3 regions of the Bradyrhizobium sp. CCBAU 11434 genome follow, and region 1 is predicted to be linked to each of the others. Evidence: predicted binding sites of a transcription regulator. Region 1 holds the regulator's gene; each other region holds the start of a gene.

Region 1 (6,461 bases):
GCCTTCTCCAACACCAACCGGCCACACGTGGACTATTTCTCGAAGGAATATGCCGACGTGCTCCGCCATTTCCGCGAGCTGTACCTTTCGTCCAGCATCGGCCTGCGCAAACCGGATGCGGAAGCGTTCGACCATGTCGTCGCCGCGATGGGCGTGCCGGCCAGCCGGATCGTGTTCTTCGATGACCTTGCCGAGAACATCGAAGGCGCGCGCGCCCGCGGCCTGACCGCGGTCCATGTGACCTCACCCCACGACGTCGGCCTTGCGCTGAAGGCGCTGGGGATCTGATCCGGCGGCAAATTCCGGAACAATTTCGACCGGAAGCGAGGAACCAAAGCCCTTTGTGCAATTTTGTACAGAGTTCCGGGAACGAATGCCCGCTTCCGGACTCATGAGTCCGTTGGGAATTCTACGGACGGAAATATCATCGTGTTGGGCAAAACCTACCTCACCAAGCAGGCCTCCCTGCTGGTCAAATTCGCCAAGACTACCTCGGATTCCGAGCTTTCCGCCAAGCTGATGAGCAAGGCGGCCGACTTGAAGGCCCAAGCCGATCCTATGCCCGACAAGGATCAAGGCCCCAAGGCTCCCGACGTCGCTGAAGACGGAAACGCGGCAAGGGCAAATCCCATTACGCGGTCGTAACGCTGCGCGCAGGCTGCCTGTCCTCGTGTCGGTCTGCCGCGCCTTCCGGATCACGTCGCGGACACCAGCCCGGCCCGAAGCGTAAGCTTCGCGGCAATATACCCCCTTTTGCCTCGGCCTCTCCGCTCGGCTAAAACCTCGCCGACCGAGTCCTTCGATCTTGTTGCGGGAGTACGCCGTGGCCCTGATGCCGGTTTCCGATGCGCTTGCCGCCGTGCTCGCCGGTGCAGAGCCTTTGGCAGAGGAAATGATCGCACTGGATCAGGCGTTCCATCGCGTGCTCGCGCGCGACGTTGCCGCGCGGCGGACGCAGCCGCCCGAGGCCATGTCGGCGATGGATGGCTATGCCGTCCGCGCGGCCGATGCGGCGAAGGTTGATGCACAGCTCACGGTCATCGGCGAGGTCGCAGCCGGCCGCCCGTTTGCTGGAACAGTCGGCGCTGGCGATGCCGTACGGATCTTCACCGGCGGCGTCGTTCCCGCCGGCGCGGATGCGGTCGTGATCCAGGAGGACACCATCGCGGACGGCAAGCGCATCACGATCAAGGAAGCCGCCGTCACCGGGCGGCACATCCGCCCCGCCGGGATCGACTTCCGCGAGGGTGAGGTGCTCCTGCACAAGGGTACGCGCCTGACCGAGCGCGACCTTGCGCTCGCCGCCGGCATGAACCACCCGCAGCTTGCCGTCCGCCGCCGTCCGAAGGTCGCGATTCTCGCGACCGGCGACGAGCTGGTGATGCCGGGCTCGACGCCCGGCCACGGCCAGATCGTCTATTCCAACGGCTACGCCCTGCACGCCCTCGCCCGCAGCGAGGGGGCCGACACCATCGATCTCGGCGTTGCCGCCGACACGCTTGCCGCCACCACATCGGGCATCCGCCGCGCGCGCGAATCCGGTGCCGACATCCTGATCACGACCGGCGGAGCGTCTGTCGGCGACCACGATCTGGTGCAGCAGGCGCTGACGAACGAAGGTATCTCGATGGCGTTCTGGAAGATCGCGATGCGGCCGGGCAAGCCGATGATGAACGGGCAGCTCGGGCCGATGCGCGTGATCGGCCTGCCCGGCAATCCCGTGTCATCCTATGTCTGCGGCTTCCTGTTCCTGGTGCCGCTGATTCGCGCGATGTCGGGCCGTTCAGTGATTCATCATCGCCGCGAACGCGCCGTGCTCGGCCGCGACGTCAGCGCCAATGACCAGCGCGAGGATTATTTGCGTGCGCGTCTGGAGACGCGGGATGACGGCACGCTCGTCGCTCTTCCCGTCAATCACCAGGATTCCTCACTGCTTGCGAATCTCGCTGCGGCACAGGCACTTCTCGTGCGCGCCCCGTTCGCGCCGAAGGCCGAAGCCGGCACGCCTTGCGAGGTGTTGCGACTGCCCGCGTGAGCGCGTCGTTCGCAACCGTTCCGCGAGCTTTGCCGCGTTCACGGTAAATTAAGCAGTTGCGGAACATGTATCGAACATATAGTGTCCGTTCATGATTTGTTTCGAGCGTGTGGCGGCTTATTGCTGAATTCAGCGTCTCGGAATCGAACGACATCGTCAGGGGGATTTTGGTCGAGATGTTAACGCGCAAACAATACGAGCTCCTGCGGTTCATCAGCGAGCGATTGAAGGAGAGCGGCGTGCCGCCCTCCTTCGACGAGATGAAGGATGCGCTCGATCTGCGCTCGAAGTCGGGCATCCATCGCCTGATCACCGCGCTCGAGGAGCGCGGCTTCATCCGCCGCCTGCCCAACCGCGCCCGCGCAATCGAGGTGATCAAGCTGCCTGAGCTCCAGGCGGCCGCCGGAAGCCGCCGCGGCTTCACGCCGAGCGTCATCGAGGGCAATCTCGGCAAGGTGCGCACGACCTCGAGCCCGCCCGCCGACGAGGGCGAGCGTCCTGTCGCGGTTCCTGTAATGGGCCGGATCGCGGCCGGTACGCCGATAGAGGCCTTGCAGACGCGCAGCCACACCATCAGTGTCCCGCCCGACATGCTCGGCGCGGGCGAGCACTACGCGCTCGAAGTGCGCGGTGATTCCATGGTCGACGCCGGCATTCTCGATGGCGACATGGCGCTGATCCAGCGCAACGAGAGCTGCGACACCGGCGATATCGTGGTGGCCCTGATCGACGACGAGGAAGCGACGCTCAAGCGCTTCCGCCGCCGTGGCGCTTCAATCGCGCTCGAGCCGGCAAACGCCGCTTACGAGGTCCGGATCCTGCCGCCCAACCGGGTCAAGATCCAGGGCAAGCTGATCGGGCTGTACCGGAAATACTGAACTCGTCCCGCGCTCGCACCTGGCGAGCACGCCCTTAAGATTGGAGCGGACGATTGTCCGCTCCGGCTGGATAGTCCTTCAGGTTCTGCACAGATTATCCGGCCCCCTCTTCGGCGCTACATCCCCGGCACGCCACAACGAAGACCGAGGAGACCGCCATGCGCAAAATCATTCTGAGCACCGTCGCGATGGCGCTGATCGCGGCATCAGGGTCGCAGGCCATCGCTGCGCAGCCGCAGCATCGCGTTCGCAAGGCGCCACAGGCCACGACGAGTGAGCAATTCCGCAATGCCCGCAACGCCGTCAAGCAGCAGGCGCAGTCGGCCTGGCCGTATTCGGGCTGGTCGGCACCATCAGGACGCTGAGAGCGAAGTCTCCCGAATGCACAGGAGCAGGCTTTGTTCCTCATCGGCGCGGGAAAGATATTGTGATTGCAAGCCGCGGATCTGAGCCGCAGATTTGCCCCCAACATCGCATATGATTGCAAGCTTCCACTCTGATAGAGGCCTGCGCCTCAGAAGAGGCGCGGTGCTCTATCGCTGATGAGGAGCACCCGATGTGTGACTATAGCCTGCATGCCGTCGCGACGCGTCCCGCAGAAGTCGGCGAGACGATTGTCACGACAACCTTCCGCGGCACCTCGACGCGCGGCTTCGCCTCCGAAGCCGACATGTCGGTCGCGGTCTGCCTGCTGCCGGGAACGGAGCTCGCCTTCGCCGACAACGTCCGTTACGACAACAGGTGGATCTGGACGCGCACCATCAATTCGCGCGTCGGCAAGTTCGGCAAGGTCGATCCGCACATTCCCGATCGTCATCACGACGCGATCGAATTTCCCGATGGCAAATATGTGCTGGTGACCCAACTCGTCGAAGGCCAGCGCGCAACCGTGCTGCAGCTGCCGGTGACCCAGCCGTTCGGTGAGCGCGAGCATAAGCCGCAAGTGATTTCCGATATCAGTCCGACGCCTCCGCGCCTGCCGATCGGTTGAACCATCGGTTCTAATCCTCGGCCTGAAGGTCGGCCTCCGACGGTGTTGCGTCCTTGAAGCGCGGAGCTGCCGACCGCGGCACGAGGGTCAGTTCGAAATCGCCATCGCCGGCCGCCGCCGGCGACCAGGGGCGGTTTGCGCCCCTCGCCCTCACCGACTGAATCGCAAAACCGTCGCCGCGGGGTGTCAGCGCCAGCGCACCCTGGCTCACCAGACGCGGCCGGTCGACCACCATCGCGGTACAATCCGGCGGCGCGGGCCTTGCGGTCACCACCAGTGCCGCGCGGCTGCAATCATCGGCCAGCGCGTCGATGCGCAGCGCCAGGGCGATCATGCGGCCGTCAGCAAGCGGCGTCACGCAGCCGGCGTCGTCACACGACACGCCGTCACCGAGCGAGCCACTCGCCGCATCGCGCGGATCAGCGTCAGCCGCGAGCCACTCCTTCAGCAGGAAATTGTCCTTCTTCGTCCTGATCAGATGCAGCTGCCCGTCCCTGCCTCGCACCGCGACGTTCTGACCGTCACCGGCGATGAGAATGTCGGGTTGCCTGATGGAAAGACCCCAGATGGTCGCCGCCACCAGCACGAATGCTCCCGACCATCGCAGCGGCGTGCGCAGCAGACCCATCAGGACCAGGCCCAAGCTCGCAACGATCAGCGGCGCCGTGCCGAAGGCCGCGACGTGGCCGACCGCGCCCGGTAACGCAGCGACCCAGCGCGTGACCAAAATCATCCAGTCGATGCCGATCCCCATCAACCACCAGAACACTCCGTCCAGCCCGAAGGGAGCCGCGAGCAATCCCAATAGCCCTGCCGGCATCACCAGCGCCGAGACCACCGGCATCGCGCCGAGATTGGCAAGCACGCCGTAAGGCGTAACACGGTGGAAATGGAAGGCGGCGTAAGGCGTCGTCGCAAGCCCCGCGATCATCGAGGCCATGAACAACATCGCGATCTCGCGGCCGCCCCACAGCGCGATGCGCGCGGTCGCCGAATGATCGGGCGAGGCAAACAGGCTCGGCATGCCGACCTGCACCAGCGCGACGAGCCCGAGCGTTGCGGCGAACGACATTTGAAAGCTTGGATGCACCAGCGCTTCCGGCGCGACTGCGAGCACGATCAGCGCCGCCACGGCCAGGGTGCGGAACGTGATCGCGCGGCGATCGACGATGACAGCAATCAGCACCACCGCGGTCATGAAGAACGATCTTTGTGTCGCGACTTCGGCGCCCGAGAGCAGCAGATAGAACGCCGACGCAGCCAGCGCAGCGGCGGCCGACCATTTCTTGATGGGAAACCCCACGGTCAGTCCCGGGACGAGCGCGAGCAGCGCGCGGACCGCGAAGAAGACGACACCCGCGACGACGGCCATGTGATAGCCTGAAATCGAGAGGACGTGACCGAGCCCCGAGATGAACATCGCGTCATTGACGGGCGTGGTGATCGCATCGCGGCGGCCGGTGAGCAGCGCGGTCGCGATGGCGCGGTTGTCGCCGTCGAGCGTGGCGCGGATGCGCGCGTCGATCGCATCGCGCAGGCCTTGCATGACCGCGGCGTAGCGTAGCTGCAATCCGCCCGGCACGGGCGGCGTCACAGTCGTGATTGCTCCCATCGCAAAGCCGGACGCACCGATGCCCTGGAAGAACATGTCGCGCGAGAAATCGTAGCTGCCCGGCCGCAATGGCGACAGCGGTGGCATCAGCCGCGCTTTCAGCTGCACGAAGCTGCCGACGTCGGGGGCGGTTCCCTTGCGCACGGAGAGGCGGACGCGCTCCAGCTTCACGTCGCTGCGCTGCGCCTCCATCGCCGTGACGCGCAGCACGAAGCGGTCAGTGCGTTCGCGGATGTCGCGGGTCTCGACGAAGCCCGACAGCGACACGGAATAAAGCGGCTTTGCGAGCACAGTGTGGGCGATGCGCGCCGTCTTCCACGTCGCCGCCGCAAAACCGGCCGCGACCGCCGCGATCATGATCGCGGGCGCAAACCACCGGCTCCTCCGCAACAGGGCCGCGCCGAGCGTGAGCGCGGCCGCCGTCGCAACCGTGACCCACAGCACCGGCTCGTGATCGGCGGTAAAATAGAGCGCGATGCCGCAGCCGAAGGCGATGGGCACCCAGGGAAACAGCCGCCCCGCACCAGCCTCGGCCTTGGCCCATTCGCGCAGCGTCCCGACAACCCCGGGCCAGACGCCCGACCCTGCCGGCACAAAGCCTCCGGCCGACGCGGCCCGGCCTGTCGGCCAAGTCCCGGCAATGCCTTGCGACAGACGCTGCGGCCGGCCCGGCTCCGCCATTCCCTTGACAACCCCTGCGATACGCGACGGGTGCAGAGGCTACCGGAACGTGCAGGTCGCCGAATAGCGGTACGGATCAGGAACGAAGGGGCCGCGCCCCTACTTTTCCTCTTCCATTGTCACCGCGACGTCCGCCTTGGCCGACAGGCGGACCTTGTTGCCTTCGACACCGGCGACAAGGCCCTTGTCGATGAAATGGTGGTGCCCCTTGTGACTGCCCTCACCACTATCCTTCTTGGTCAGCTTGATGCGGTTGCCCTCGAC
Region 2 (6,461 bases), 110 kb from region 1:
CCGCGCATTCGCGATCTGCGCATAACTAGCCATGCCTGATTGGTGCTCAGCTTCCCGATCGCAGCTTGCGGACGTGGACATTGATGTCGAGATCGATGTCCTTGATGCAGGTCTGTGTCGTCCGATGCGAGCCGCCCTCGTGCCAGCGACCATCGCGCGCCCGGGCGCCACGGACGTTGGCGAGCTTCAGGCATCGCCATTGCGGCAGCGGTCCGCTACTCTGGCCGCCAAATTGCCAGGCCAGCACGGCTTCCTCACCGCCCTTGTCAGTGCCGATGATATGTGGGCAAAGCTCGCGATGTCGGCCCTCATAGACACAGGTCACCTGCTGCTGGGCGAGGATGGCGTTGCGGAAGAGTTGGTAGGTTCGGCTGGGCATCGCTACCTCCAGATCGCCTCATCTGGCATTGTCGCACGCTTGAGTGTAGAGGTGCGCGACTGGAAGGAAAACCATGCCGATCAGTGACACCCAGCTCAGCAAATTTCTGAGCCTAGTCCTGCGCCACCAGCCGGAAGCGATCGGGTTGGTGCTGGATTCGCAGGGATGGGCCGGTACCGACGACCTGATCGCCAAGGCAAATGCCGCTGGCACAGAGTTTGGTCGCGACGATCTGCTGCGTGTCGTCGCAGAGAGCGACAAGAAGCGTTTCTCACTGTCCGCCGATGCACATCGCATTCGCGCTGCACAAGGCCATTCCGTCTCGGTTGAACTTGGCCTGGCGGCGCAGGAGCCGCCGTCGGTCCTGTATCACGGAACGGCAACCCGGTTCGTCGAAGCCATCCTGTCCGAGGGCCTGAAGCCGCAGGCGCGCCAGCAGGTGCATCTGTCCTCCGACGAGGCCACGGCGGAGCGTGTCGGTCAGCGCCACGGCAAGCCGCATATATTCAAGGTTGATGCCGACGGCATGCATGCCAAGGGATTCAAGTTCTTTCGCGCGGACAATGGCGTGTGGCTGACCGACCATGTGCCGCCCGAGTTTCTGGCGTAGCTGACGTCAGGGTTTCCAGATGGTCCCCTCGGTCCAGCCGAGTTCGGCAAACTCGGCGGCCCGAAGCGGAGCTTCTCCCTCGGCAAAGAACTCATCGAGCTGAGGCGGCGCGACTGAGGTTTCGGACAGCATGGCATGGGCCTGCCCGCGGTGATGGATCTGATGCTGGAACAGATGCATCAGCAGCCGGTCGCGGCGCTCGGTCTGGACGTGCGTGTCGCGGTTGATCCGGACAAGGCCGGCCAGAAGCTCTGATGTCAGCGCATCGCAGATGGCAAGCAGGCGCTTGTCCATGGCAGCCTGGGCCGACTTCAGCGCGGCAAGCGAGGGGTACGGCACCTCGTTCGCCCAGGCGCGCGGCCCGAGCCAACCACCTTCGAGCGCATCGATGTAGAAGAGGTCGATGACGTAGATGTGGTTCAGCGTGCGTTGGATGCTCGGGAAGAAGCCGGCCCGCGCGGCTTCAAACTCGGCCTGGCTGAGGCGGGCGCAGGCGGTGAGCAGGCGATGGTTCGCCCACGCATTGTTGTAGGCGAACGACCGATAGGTCTGCACGAGTCCTGAGGACACAACTATTCTCCGTGGACCGATCTGTCGGCGGACTACGGCCGCAATCTACTCCGCCGCCTCGCTCGTGCTCCGCCGCTTCGGTTTCCGCGCCTTCTTCAGCACCGGCTCCAAAAACTTGCCCGTGTAGCTCCGCTGCGCCTTGACGATATCCTCGGGCGGGCCCCAGGCGACGATCTCGCCGCCGCCGTCGCCGCCTTCGGGGCCAAGGTCGATGACCCAGTCTGCGGTCTTGATGACTTCGAGATTGTGCTCGATGACGACAACTGTGTTGCCCTGAGCGACCAGCTCGTGCAGCACTTCCAGCAGTTTCTTGACGTCGTGGAAGTGCAGGCCGGTGGTCGGCTCGTCCAGGATGTAGAGCGTGCGGCCGGTGGCGCGCTTGGACAGCTCCTTCGCCAGCTTGACGCGTTGGGCCTCGCCGCCTGACAGCGTCGTCGCTTGCTGGCCGACATGGATGTAGTCGAGACCGACGCGGTGCAGGGTCTGGAACGTTTCGCGCACGCGCGGGACCGCCTTGAAGAACTCGGCGGCTTCCTCGACGGTCATGTCGAGCACGTCGGCGATGGACTTGCCCTTGAACAGGACCTCGAGCGTCTCGCGGTTGTAGCGCTTGCCCTTGCAGACGTCGCAGGTGACGTAGACGTCGGGCAGGAAGTGCATCTCGATCTTGATGACGCCGTCGCCCTGGCAGGCCTCGCAGCGGCCGCCCTTGACGTTGAAGGAGAAGCGGCCAGGCTCGTAGCCACGCGCCTTGGCTTCGGGGAGCCCAGCAAACCATTCGCGGATCGGCGTGAAGGCGCCGGTGTAGGTCGCGGGGTTCGAGCGCGGGGTGCGCCCGATCGGCGACTGGTCGATGTCGATGATCTTGTCGATATGCTCGAGGCCCTCGATGCGATCGTGAGGCGCTGCGCCTTCGCTGGCGCCGTTGAGCTTGCGCGCGATCGCCTTGTAGAGCGTATCGATCAGCAGCGTCGACTTGCCGCCGCCGGACACGCCTGTCACGGCGGTGAACAGGCCGAGCGGAATTTCGGCGGTGACGTTCTTGAGGTTATTGCCGCGCGCGTTCACCACCTTGATGGTGCGGCGATGGTTCGGCGGGCGCCGCTCCGGCACCTCGACCTCGAGCTCGCCGGTCAGATATTTTCCGGTGAGCGATTTCGGATTGCGCATGATCTCGTCGGGCGTGCCTTCGGCAACGATGTTGCCGCCATGCATGCCGGCGCCGGGACCGATGTCGAGCACGTAGTCGGCGAGGCGGATGGCGTCCTCGTCATGCTCGACCACGACCACGGTGTTGCCGAGGTCGCGCAGCCGCTTGAGCGTATCGAGCAGCCGCGCGTTGTCGCGCTGGTGCAGGCCGATCGAGGGCTCGTCCAGCACGTAGAGCACGCCCGTCAGGCCCGAGCCGATCTGCGAGGCCAGGCGGATGCGCTGGCTCTCGCCGCCGGATAGCGTGCCGGAGGAGCGGGAGAGGGTGAGATAGTTGAGGCCGACGTCGAGCAGGAAGGTCAGGCGCTCACGGATTTCCTTCAAGATTCGGCCGGCGATCTCGTTCTGCTGCGCGTTCAGCGTCTTAGGCACGGTCTCGAACCAGGCACCGGCGCCTTTCACGGACAGCTCGGAGATCTCGCCGATATGCTTGCCGCCGACCTTGACGCAGAGCGCTTCGGGCTTGAGCCGGAAACCGTTGCAGGCGCCGCAGGGTACGTCATGGAAATACTTTGCCAGCTCTTCGCGCGCCCACTCGCTTTCGGTCTCGCGGTAGCGGCGGTTGATGTTGGTGATGACGCCTTCGAACGGCTTCTTGGTGTCGTAGGAGCGGACGCCGTCCTCATAGGAGAACTTGATCTCGTCCTCGCCGGAGCCATGCAGGATCGCGTTCTGGGTCTTCTTCGGCAGATCCTTCCACTTGGTGGTCAGCGTGAACTTGTAGTGCTTGCCGAGCGCGGTCAGCGTCTGCACGTAATAGGGCGACGATGATTTGGCCCAGGGAGCGATCGCGCCCTTGCCGATCGCGAGCTCCTTGTCGGGGATGACGAGGTCCTCGTCGACATGCTGCTCGACGCCGAGGCCGCCGCAGGCCGGGCACGCGCCATAGGGGTTGTTGAACGAAAATAGACGCGGCTCGATCTCGGGGATGGTGAAGCCGGAGACGGGGCAGGCGAATTTTTCCGAGAACAGGATGCGCTCGGGTCCGCTCTTGTCGTGGATCTTTGCGGTCTTCTTTTTCTCTTCGACCGGCGCCGCCGCCGGGCTGTCGGCGAACTCGACGACAGCGAGGCCCTCGGCGAGCTTCAGCGCGGTCTCAAAGCTTTCGGCGAGGCGCTGGCCGATATCGGCACGCACCACGATGCGGTCGACGACGACGTCGATGTCGTGCGGGAATTTCTTGTCCAGCGTCGGCGCTTCCGCGAGCTCGTAGAACGTGCCGTCGATCTTGACGCGCTGGAAGCCCTTCTTGAGCCATTCGGCGAGCTCTTTCCGATACTCGCCCTTGCGCCCGCGCACGACGGGCGCGAGCAGATAGAGGCGGGTGCCCTCGGGCAGCGCCAGCACGCGGTCGACCATCTGCGAGACGGTCTGGCTCTCGATCGGCAGGCCCGTGGCCGGCGAATAGGGCACGCCGACGCGCGCCCAGAGCAGGCGCATGTAGTCGTAGATCTCGGTGACCGTGCCGACGGTCGAGCGAGGATTCTTCGAGGTCGTCTTCTGCTCGATCGAGATCGCCGGCGACAGGCCGTCGATCTGGTCGACGTCAGGCTTCTGCATCATCTCCAGGAACTGGCGCGCATAGGCCGACAGCGATTCGACGTAGCGGCGCTGGCCCTCGGCGTAGATGGTGTCGAAGGCGAGCGAGGATTTGCCGGAGCCTGATAGCCCGGTGAACACCACGAGCTTGTCGCGGGGAATCTCGACGTCGATGTTCTTGAGGTTGTGCTCGCGCGCGCCGCGGATCGTAATTGCGCGCAGGCTGGAGCCCGCGTTCTGCTGTTGGCGCTTCGCCTTGATCACTTCATCCATCCGATTTGCCCTCAAGGAATCCAAAAGCGCGCGATCGCGCCAACGTGCAGGCGCGCTTCGCCCGGAACCGGGATCGGCGCCAATGGGGTTGTGAGCGAACGTAGGAAGAACGAAGGCGGATTTCCAGTGGGACTTGCGAATCGTCAACGGATTGTTGGGTCGCTGGCGGGACTTGGCAGCAGCGCCGGGCAATCGAGGCCGACGGGACAAACAAAAAGGCCGGCGCGAGGCCGGCCTTTCGTGACGATCTGACGTCGGTCGCGAAGATCAGTACTGAACTCAGTACTTGGCAACGACCGGGCCATTGAAGTGGTAGTTCACGCCGAGCTGCACGGTGTGCAGGTTGAGCGTGCCGGTCGGCAGGGCGCCCGAGAAATAGGTCTCGCCGCCGAGGCTGCGATACAGGTACTCACCCTTGACCGACCACTGCGGAGCGATGAAGGCCTCGACGCCGGCGCCGACGGTCCAGCCCGAGTGGAACTGGCTGTCGGAGATGCTCACACCGAGCGCGGAGAGGGTGATCTTGTTGTCGATCCAGGCGTAACCACCGGTGCCGTAGAACAGCACGTTGTTGACGGCGTAGCCGATGCGGCCGCGCACGGTGCCGAGCGCGTCGGTCTTCGAGTTCGCGGTCACGACACCGAAACCGGGAACGGTGGCCGCAGCGGAGGCGCTGACGTCAGCCCAGGAGCCATCGGCCTCGATACCGAACACGACGTTACCGGTCTGCCAGTTGTAGCCGGCGGTGCCGCCGACGAAGCCGCCCTGCATCCGCGGGCTGTTCGCATCTTCCCAGGCGCCGCCGCCGACGAGACCGAGGTAGAAGCCGGTCCAGTTGTAGACCGAGGCCATCGCCACGGGAGCCTTGGTGTAGGGGCGCGCCGCCAGGTCGGCAGCCGAAGCGGCGCCAGTGAGGGCGATCAGAGCGGCCGAAGCCAACAAAACCTTCTTCATTTTCAACTTATCCCAGTCCCAGTTTCTGTTGTTGCCTTCCGCAAGATCGGAAGGGCATCGGACGTTCCGGTCCAACTGATGACGTGCTTACACCACCAAAGCTGCAAGTTGTGTCTCTCAAAAGCCACAACAAATACAAAATGTAACGATCGCTGACCTATGGTTCCCGCTCGGGAACAGAAAAACAAAAGGCCGGCGCGAGGCCGGCCTTTTATTCTCGAACGATTCCAGGTGGATCAGTACTTCGCGATGACAGGGCCGCCCCAACGATAATTGACCCGGACGAGACCCATGTCGACATTCTGGCCGATTCGGTCGGTCTGGAATGCAGTGCCACCGGGCGCATTGAGCGTCAGAGTTCTGCTCCCCAGGAAGATGTGGTCGTACTCGAAGCCCACCGACCAGTTCGGCGCAAAGCCGAACTCGACGCCGGCGCCGACCGTGCCGCCCCAGCGGTTGTCGCTGGTCGAGGCGAGCAGGGTGCCGGCTCCGGCGAGTCCGGGCGCGGTGTAGATATTGAACTTGTCGGCGATCACGGCACCGCCGCCCTTCACGTAAAACAGCACGTTGTTCCAGGCGTAGCCGACTTGGCCCGTGATCAAGCCAAAGGCGTCGATCTTCGAGCGGTTGCGCTGGGTCAGGATGAGCGTGCTGACATTGTCACCGGCGAAGTCGGCCCAGTTGCCCTGACCTTCGAGGCCGAACACCCAGTTGGCGGACTGCCAGCGGTAGCCGACCTGGCCACCGACCGTGCCGCCGGTCGCATTGTGGCAACCCTCGCCAAGCAGCGCGCCGGTGGTCGGCGCGACGAAGTCCCAGCACTTGTGGCTCGATCCGCCACCGCCGTTGATGCCGATGTAGAAGCCGCTCCAGTCATAGATGGTGGCGATCATTGGCGCCGGCGCCTTGGTGTAGGGACGCGCCGCA
Region 3 (6,461 bases), on a different contig from region 1:
CGTGGGTGACGAGCTCCTTCTTCTCGCCGCGCTTGGGCGCGATGACCTCGACCTTGTGGCCGGCCTTGATCGATAGCGCGTTGGCGAGCAGGTCGCTCTCTTCGATCTCGTGCGAGAGCAGGATGGTCTTCGGCGGCGGCTTGTCGTCGTAGAACTGGGCGAGGAAGGACCCGAGCACCTCCTCAGGCGTATAGGTCTTCTCGGCGCGCGGAAAATAAGCGCGGTTGCCCCAGTTCTGGCCGGTGCGGAAGAAGAACACTTCGACGCAGGAGAAGCCGCCCTCCTGGTGGATGGCGAACACGTCGGCTTCCTCGACCGTGCGCGGATTGATGCCCTGCTGCGACTGGATCGCCGATAACGCAGCGAGGCGGTCGCGGTAGAGCGCCGCGCTCTCGAACTCGAGCTCGCCTGAGGCTTTCTCCATCTCGGCGGCAAGCTCCTGCTTCACGGCATGGCTCTTGCCGGAGAGGAAGTCGGTGGCTTCGCGCACCAGCGTCGCATAGCCGCCGAAATCGATCTCGCGGGTGCAGGGGCCGGCACAGCGGCGGATCTGGTAGAGCAGGCAGGGCCGGGTGCGGCTCTCGAAGAACGAGTCCGTGCAGGAGCGGATCAGGAACGCGCGCTGAAGTGCGGTGATGGTGCGGTTGACTGCACCGGCGGAGGCGAACGGGCCGAAATAGCGCCCGGGGCGGGTCTGCGCGCCGCGATGCTTGAGAATTTGCGGAGCCCAATGGTCGCCGGTGATCAGGATATAGGGAAACGATTTGTCGTCGCGCAGCTGCACGTTGAAGCGCGGCCGCAGTTGCTTGATCAGATTGGCTTCCAGCAGCAGCGCCTCGGTCTCGGTCGTGGTCGAGACGATCTCCACGGTCACCGTGGCCGCGATCATGCGCAGGATGCGCGCCGGCAGCGGCGCGCTCTGGCGCGCATAGTTTGAGAGGCGCTTTTTGACGTTCTTGGCCTTGCCGACATAGAGCACGTCGGCGTTCGCACTGAGCATGCGATAGACGCCGGGCGAGGTGGGTGCCAGCCGGACGGCGCGCTCGATCGCCTCGTGACCTGACGCCAGCGGCTCTTCGCCGATCGCGCCGCTTTCCTCGAGAATATCGGGCAGCCGCGCATCGTCCTCATCGTCGCCACCGCTGGTGGCGGGATCGAGGTCCGGCGGCGCCGTCTCCTGGGGTGGGGCGTCGGTCGCGGCTTGCCGCGATTTGCGCGCGCGTGCGTCGCCCGGCTTGTCGGAGGAATCGTGAACCATGGTGCGAATTTAGGCGCTGGGAGGGCCGATTTGAAGTTCCGGCCGTGCCGCACGCACAGGATGGCGCGTGCAGTCCCCGGTAACGCTTCCTTAAGTCTGTTAACAGCGCGGTAACGGGTCTTAACAGCCCTTTAACTTAAAACTCTCGATAAATCTTACGCGAAAAAGTGGTGGTTCCGTAACCAAGCGGTTTGGCCTGGCGCGGCGGTGCGGGCATCGCACCGGTTACGGCAGTTGCGTTGGAGTGTGGAATGAAGAGGCTCGTTGTAGGCGCAGCCGCGTTGGTTGCAGCCGCCTGGACGGCTTCGGCAGGGGCCGCCGATCTCAATTACGGGCAGCGTGCGCCCTATACGGTCAATCAGCCGCTCAATGCCTATAGCTGGGCCGGCCCGTATATCGGCGCCAATCTCGGCTACGAATGGGGCTCGGTGAGCAACAATCCCGCAAAGCCCTCCGGCTTCGTCGGCGGCGCGCAGGCGGGCTACAATTTCCAGAACGGCCCGTGGGTGTTCGGCGTCGAGGGCGACATCCAGGCCGCGGGTGCCGATGACACCTTTGCGCCGTGGAAGTTTTCCAATCCCTGGTTCGGCACGCTGCGCGGCCGCGCCGGCTATGCCTTCAGCAACGTTCTGGTCTACGGCACCGCCGGCCTCTCCTTCGGTGAGCTGCGCGCGCAGACTTTCGGCTGGACGGAGTCGCACACGACGGCGGGCTGGACCGCCGGCGTCGGCGCGGAAGTCGGCCTTGCGCCGAACTGGAGCGCGAAGCTCGAATATCTCTACATCGACCTATCGTCGAGTCAGTTCGCGATTACAGGCGTCTCAAATGGCTATAGCGCCAGCGTTGTGCGCGCAGGCGTGAATTATCACTTCTGATAGCGAAATAAGAAAATACCGGACTGAAGCCTCCCGGCCGCTCGCGGCCGGGACTTTTTTTGCGTCAGTTTTTTTGGGGCAGGTCCGCTACGATAGGATCACGAGATTGACCGCCTTCGGCCCCTTCCCCTTCTTGTCCGGTTCGACTTCGAACGTGATACGCTGTCCTTCGGCAAGGTCCTTCAGTCCCGCCCGCTCCACTGCTGTGATGTGAACGAAGACATCGCGACCGCCATCGTCCGGCTTGATGAAGCCATAGCCGCGCTCGCCGTTGAAGAACTTGACCGTTCCCGTATTGGCCATCGGGAAACTCCCCCTCATTGCTCCTCCGTCGCAACGCAGACGCGCGCCGCGACATGACCGGGCGTTACGAAGCCCGGGAGAGCTGGCCATCCTTAGGCGGACCCATCGGTCCGACCGGGATCTTTCTTAGGCCTTCACTCCGCCGCAACCATTCGCGGAAGCGGAACGTAAAGCCAGTCACGGAAACAGCATAATACGGTTCTTTGCAGATTGACTACCGCTCCTGCATATTTTTCCCAAGAATGCCGGAGTGTTACGGGCGCGGTATCTCCAATCGGAATCTGGCAGCCCCACCTTGGCCGAGCGGCATTTCCAGCTCGGGCAGGATCGTCTTGAGCTCGCCTTGCAGCGTGTAGGGCGGATTGACGATCAGAAGTCCGGCCGAGGTGAGGGCCGCACCATCAAGCTGCGGCGCGACGCTGAATTCGAGGCGAAGACATTTTCCCGGAGTCTTTGCTGCCGCTGCGGTGCGTGCCACGAGCTGCGCCAGCGCGTCGGTGGCGCGCCTGGATTTGGCAGGGTACCAGATTACATAGATACCGGTCGGCCATTTCGCGAAGGCGGTGGAGAAGGCCTCGCCCAGACTTTCGAACTCGTCTTTCGCCTCGAAGGGCGGGTCGATCAGCACGAGTCCGCGCCGCTCCTTCGGCGGCACGAAAGCCGGCAGCGCCATCCAGCCGTCGAGATCGACCACGCGCGCCTGTTCGTCGCGCCGCAGCACATCGATCAGCGCCTTGCGCGCCTTCGGCTCCAGCTCGCAGGCCACGAGCCGGTCCTGCGGCCGCATCAGGCCACGGGCGATCAGGGGCGAGCCCGGATAAGCCTTGAGCTCGCCCTTCGGATTGAAGGCGCGCACGATGTCCAGATAGGGCTTGGTCAGCGCCACTGTCTCGTTTGAGAGGCGCGCCTGCAGCAGTCGCGCGATCCCGGTCAGCCACTCGCCGCTGCGGCGCGCCTCGTCGCTGTCGAGATCATAGAGGCCAGCACCCGCATGGGTGTCGATGACCCGGAAGGCGGCCGGCTTGTCCTGCAAATAAGTGAGGATGCGCGCCAGCACGATGTGCTTGATGACATCGGCGAAGTTGCCGGCGTGAAAGGCGTGGCGGTAGTTCATGAGATTAGGACTACGTTGTTCTGGCGCGATCCTAACCCCTTGTCATTGCGAGCGCAGCGAAGCAATCCAGAATCCAACCGCGGCGGCAGTCTGGATTGCTTCGCGGAGCCTGTCATCGGACCGCGCTACACGCGGACCCGGTGGCTCGCGATGACGGAACTAACCGCCCCTGATTGGCGGCATGGTCACCTGGTCGCGGCGACAGCTGTGGCGTTCGAGCTCCTCGCAGGCGCGGAATTGCAGGTCCTTGCTGAGGCAGATGCGAACCTCGGAGAGCCTCGTCCGGTTGCAGGTGACCGAGACGGCTGCGTTGCTCAGGCCCGGATTGGCCTTGATGAAGGCTTCTTCGACCTCGCCAGGCGCGACGGTCTTGGCCTGCGACAGGTCAAGATATTCGACCGGAATCTTGATCACGGCGCGGGCTTTGCGGATCGTCTCGAAATAGTTGCGGCCGTCGAGCCCGGAGCAGGTGCCATGCTTGTCCCACTCGTTGAAGATCAGGCCTGGCGCCGGCATCAAATCCAGCATCGAGGAGACGATGTTACGGTTCAGCCGCGGTGACGGCCGCTGGCAATATTCTGGAAAGCCGCTCTCATATTGCGGCCACAGCCCGTGCACCACAAAGGAATAGGGCCGTCCCTCGCACTGGATGTTCGAACGCCCGCCACTGCGACCGCGCTCGGCCGCTTCCTCGCAGAACGACGGCGACCACGACAATGATAGCACATAGAAGTCGAATTCGCCGGGCGCGTTCTGCCGCTTGTCCTGCGCGTTGGCGCCGCCGCCCAGCGAGATCAGCCCGGCAAAGGTCAGCGAGATCACGAGACGGGAGATCGATTGCAATCTAAAATGAAACATGGAGACGCCTCTCAACTAGACTGTGCAATCAGCCTAGCAGCCATCAAGAACATTTCAAGAACAAATTTCGAGCGACCGACGCGCAGGTCGCTGGATCGGCCCGAATCAGGCGCTTCGACTCAGGGCTTTGCGGCGCGGCAGGACGGATTGTAGGCCCAGTTGCGGTCGAGCCCGACCACACACCATTCGACGCCCTGGCCGTAGCCGGCAAAGCCGCCATCCTCGATGATCGAGAAGTGCACCCGGCGCATCTTGCCGTCAGTGAGCATGGCCTCGCCGGTGCAGTAGCGGCGCGGAATGTTGTCCGATGCCCAGGGGCGGAAGGCGGTCTCGTGAACGTTTGCGAAGCCCGTGATCTGCAGCGGCGAATTCCAGAACGAGCTTTCCTTCTCCCAGAACTGGGTCGAGATCGTCGGCAGTGCCTTGTCGCATTCGGCGACATTGCCGTCGTAACGCGGCCCGCTCAGCCAGAAGTTCAGCTCCAGCGGATTGGCCGCCTTGGCCTCACCGAGCGACAGCGCCCCGAACACGAGGCCGAGAACGGCGGCAAAGCGGAGCGATTTCGGGGAGGGGGCGCGCATGGGCAATCCAGACAGCATGATCTGTGAGGACCGGACGGTGCCGCGAAGGGCGGGGGAGGTCAAGTGCAGCGCGGCAACACTTGGCCAGGAGTTGATCACAACGTCGCTGCCGACAGGCCTTCCGTTCTTTTCACCGCTGCGCGGGCACCGTAAACTGGTGCCAACCAATCGGAGTGACGGGAATGCGAATCATTGCGGCCGCGGGCCTTCTTGCCAGCCTGGTTTTTGTCTCGGGTATGATGGCGAGCCAGTCGGCGCGCGCCGACCTCCTGCCGGTGCCGCCGTTCAAGGGCAACGACACCGGCGGCATCATCGCCTATTCGATGGCGACGCAGGTCGATGCGCGCCAGGTCGCGGTCGATCACTGCGCGCGCTACGGCAAGGTGGTGAAATTCCTCGCGGTGCAGGCCTATGAGGGCGGCTACATCTCGTTCTCCTGCCGCTGGGTGCCCTATGGCGCCGCCGACCGGCCGATCCGCACGCTCTATTGAGGCATTTCGGAACGCCGACAAGGTCACGCCAAAGAAAAAGCTAGGCCATTTCAGCCCGGGAGTCTCTCGCATGACGCGCAAGCTCGCTTTGCTCGGATCAGCCGTTTGCCTCGCGGTGTCGGCGAGTGGTGCCTTTGCCGACGATCTGCCGGTGCGCAAGGCCGGTCTCTGGGAAATGAAGATGGTCAGATCAGGCTCTGCGATGCCGGAGATGACCATGCAGCATTGCACCGATGAGGCCGTCGACAAGGAGATGAACAACAACGTCTCGCCGATGGCCAAGCAGGTCTGCTCCAAGCAGGACATCAAGAAGACGGCCACCGGCTATGTCAGCGATTCCGAATGCAGCGTCGCCGGCATGTCCACGACCTCGCATGCCGAGATCACCGGGGATTTCAATTCGGCCTACACCGTGAAGACTTCGTCGCATGCCCAGGGCGGCGTCGCCGGTACTGCCGGGCGCGACACCACCATGACGCTGGAAGCGAAATGGCTCGGCGCCTGCAAGCCCGACCAGAAGCCCGGCGACATCGTGATGCCCGGCGGCTTCAAGATGAACGTGCGCGACGTCGACAAGTTGAAGGCGCTGCTGCCGAAGTGAGTTCGCTTCACCCTCTCCCACAAGGGGGGAAGGAAAGGAACCCTCCTACACCGGTATTCTCACGCTCGCGCGTAACCCACCCATCGGACTGTCACCCAGCGTGATGTCGCCACCATGGGAGCGGGCAATGTCGCGGGCGATCGCGAGCCCGAGGCCCGTGCCGCCTTCGTCCTGGTTGCGGGCGTTGTCCAGGCGGAGGAATGGCTTGAACACTTCTTCGCGCAAATGGGTGGGAATGCCGGGGCCGTCGTCGTCGACCGTGACGGTCAGATAGCGATGATCGCGCTGGCCGGAAATGGCGATGGCCTTGCCGTAGCGCGCGGCATTGGTGACGAGGTTGGCGAGGCATCGCTTGAACGAGGCCGGCTTCACCGTCACCA

Evidence for each region. The regulator LexA, encoded in region 1, represses DNA repair genes until DNA is damaged. The targets are predictions, from matches to a motif close to TGTTCNNNNTGTGTTCNG.
Region 2: uvrA (excinuclease ABC subunit UvrA) is a predicted target of LexA. The motif match lies at 4,675-4,692, and genes of this name have one in related genera.
Region 3: XI06_RS35935 (ribonuclease T2) is a predicted target of LexA. The motif match lies at 4,454-4,471, and genes of this name have one in related genera.

What each region holds. Positions count from the first base shown of each region.
Region 1 is NZ_LBJX01000093.1:27,018-33,478, reverse strand. It holds gene XI06_RS24005 (HAD-IA family hydrolase) at 1-288, shown strand, start outside; gene XI06_RS24000 (hypothetical protein) at 430-645, shown strand; gene XI06_RS23995 (molybdopterin molybdotransferase MoeA) at 824-2,035, shown strand; gene lexA (transcriptional repressor LexA) at 2,212-2,913, shown strand; gene XI06_RS23985 (hypothetical protein) at 3,072-3,278, shown strand; gene XI06_RS23980 (hypothetical protein) at 3,470-3,904, shown strand; gene XI06_RS23975 (ComEC/Rec2 family competence protein) at 3,915-6,197, opposite strand; gene XI06_RS23970 (DUF2171 domain-containing protein) at 6,297-6,461, opposite strand, start outside.
Region 2 is NZ_LBJX01000093.1:141,069-147,529, forward strand. It holds gene XI06_RS24530 (hypothetical protein) at 47-379, opposite strand; gene XI06_RS24535 (RNA 2'-phosphotransferase) at 453-989, shown strand; gene XI06_RS24540 (DinB family protein) at 996-1,559, opposite strand; gene uvrA (excinuclease ABC subunit UvrA) at 1,605-4,580, opposite strand; gene XI06_RS24550 (outer membrane protein) at 4,860-5,534, opposite strand; gene XI06_RS24555 (outer membrane protein) at 5,771-6,461, opposite strand, start outside.
Region 3 is NZ_LBJX01000101.1:257,858-264,318, reverse strand. It holds gene uvrC (excinuclease ABC subunit UvrC) at 1-1,258, opposite strand, end outside; gene XI06_RS35950 (outer membrane protein) at 1,510-2,133, shown strand; gene XI06_RS35945 (cold-shock protein) at 2,221-2,436, opposite strand; gene XI06_RS35940 (23S rRNA (adenine(2030)-N(6))-methyltransferase RlmJ) at 2,690-3,550, opposite strand; gene XI06_RS35935 (ribonuclease T2) at 3,710-4,408, opposite strand; gene XI06_RS35930 (hypothetical protein) at 4,528-4,989, opposite strand; gene XI06_RS35925 (hypothetical protein) at 5,172-5,480, shown strand; gene XI06_RS35920 (DUF3617 domain-containing protein) at 5,551-6,081, shown strand; gene XI06_RS35915 (ATP-binding protein) at 6,127-6,461, opposite strand, start outside.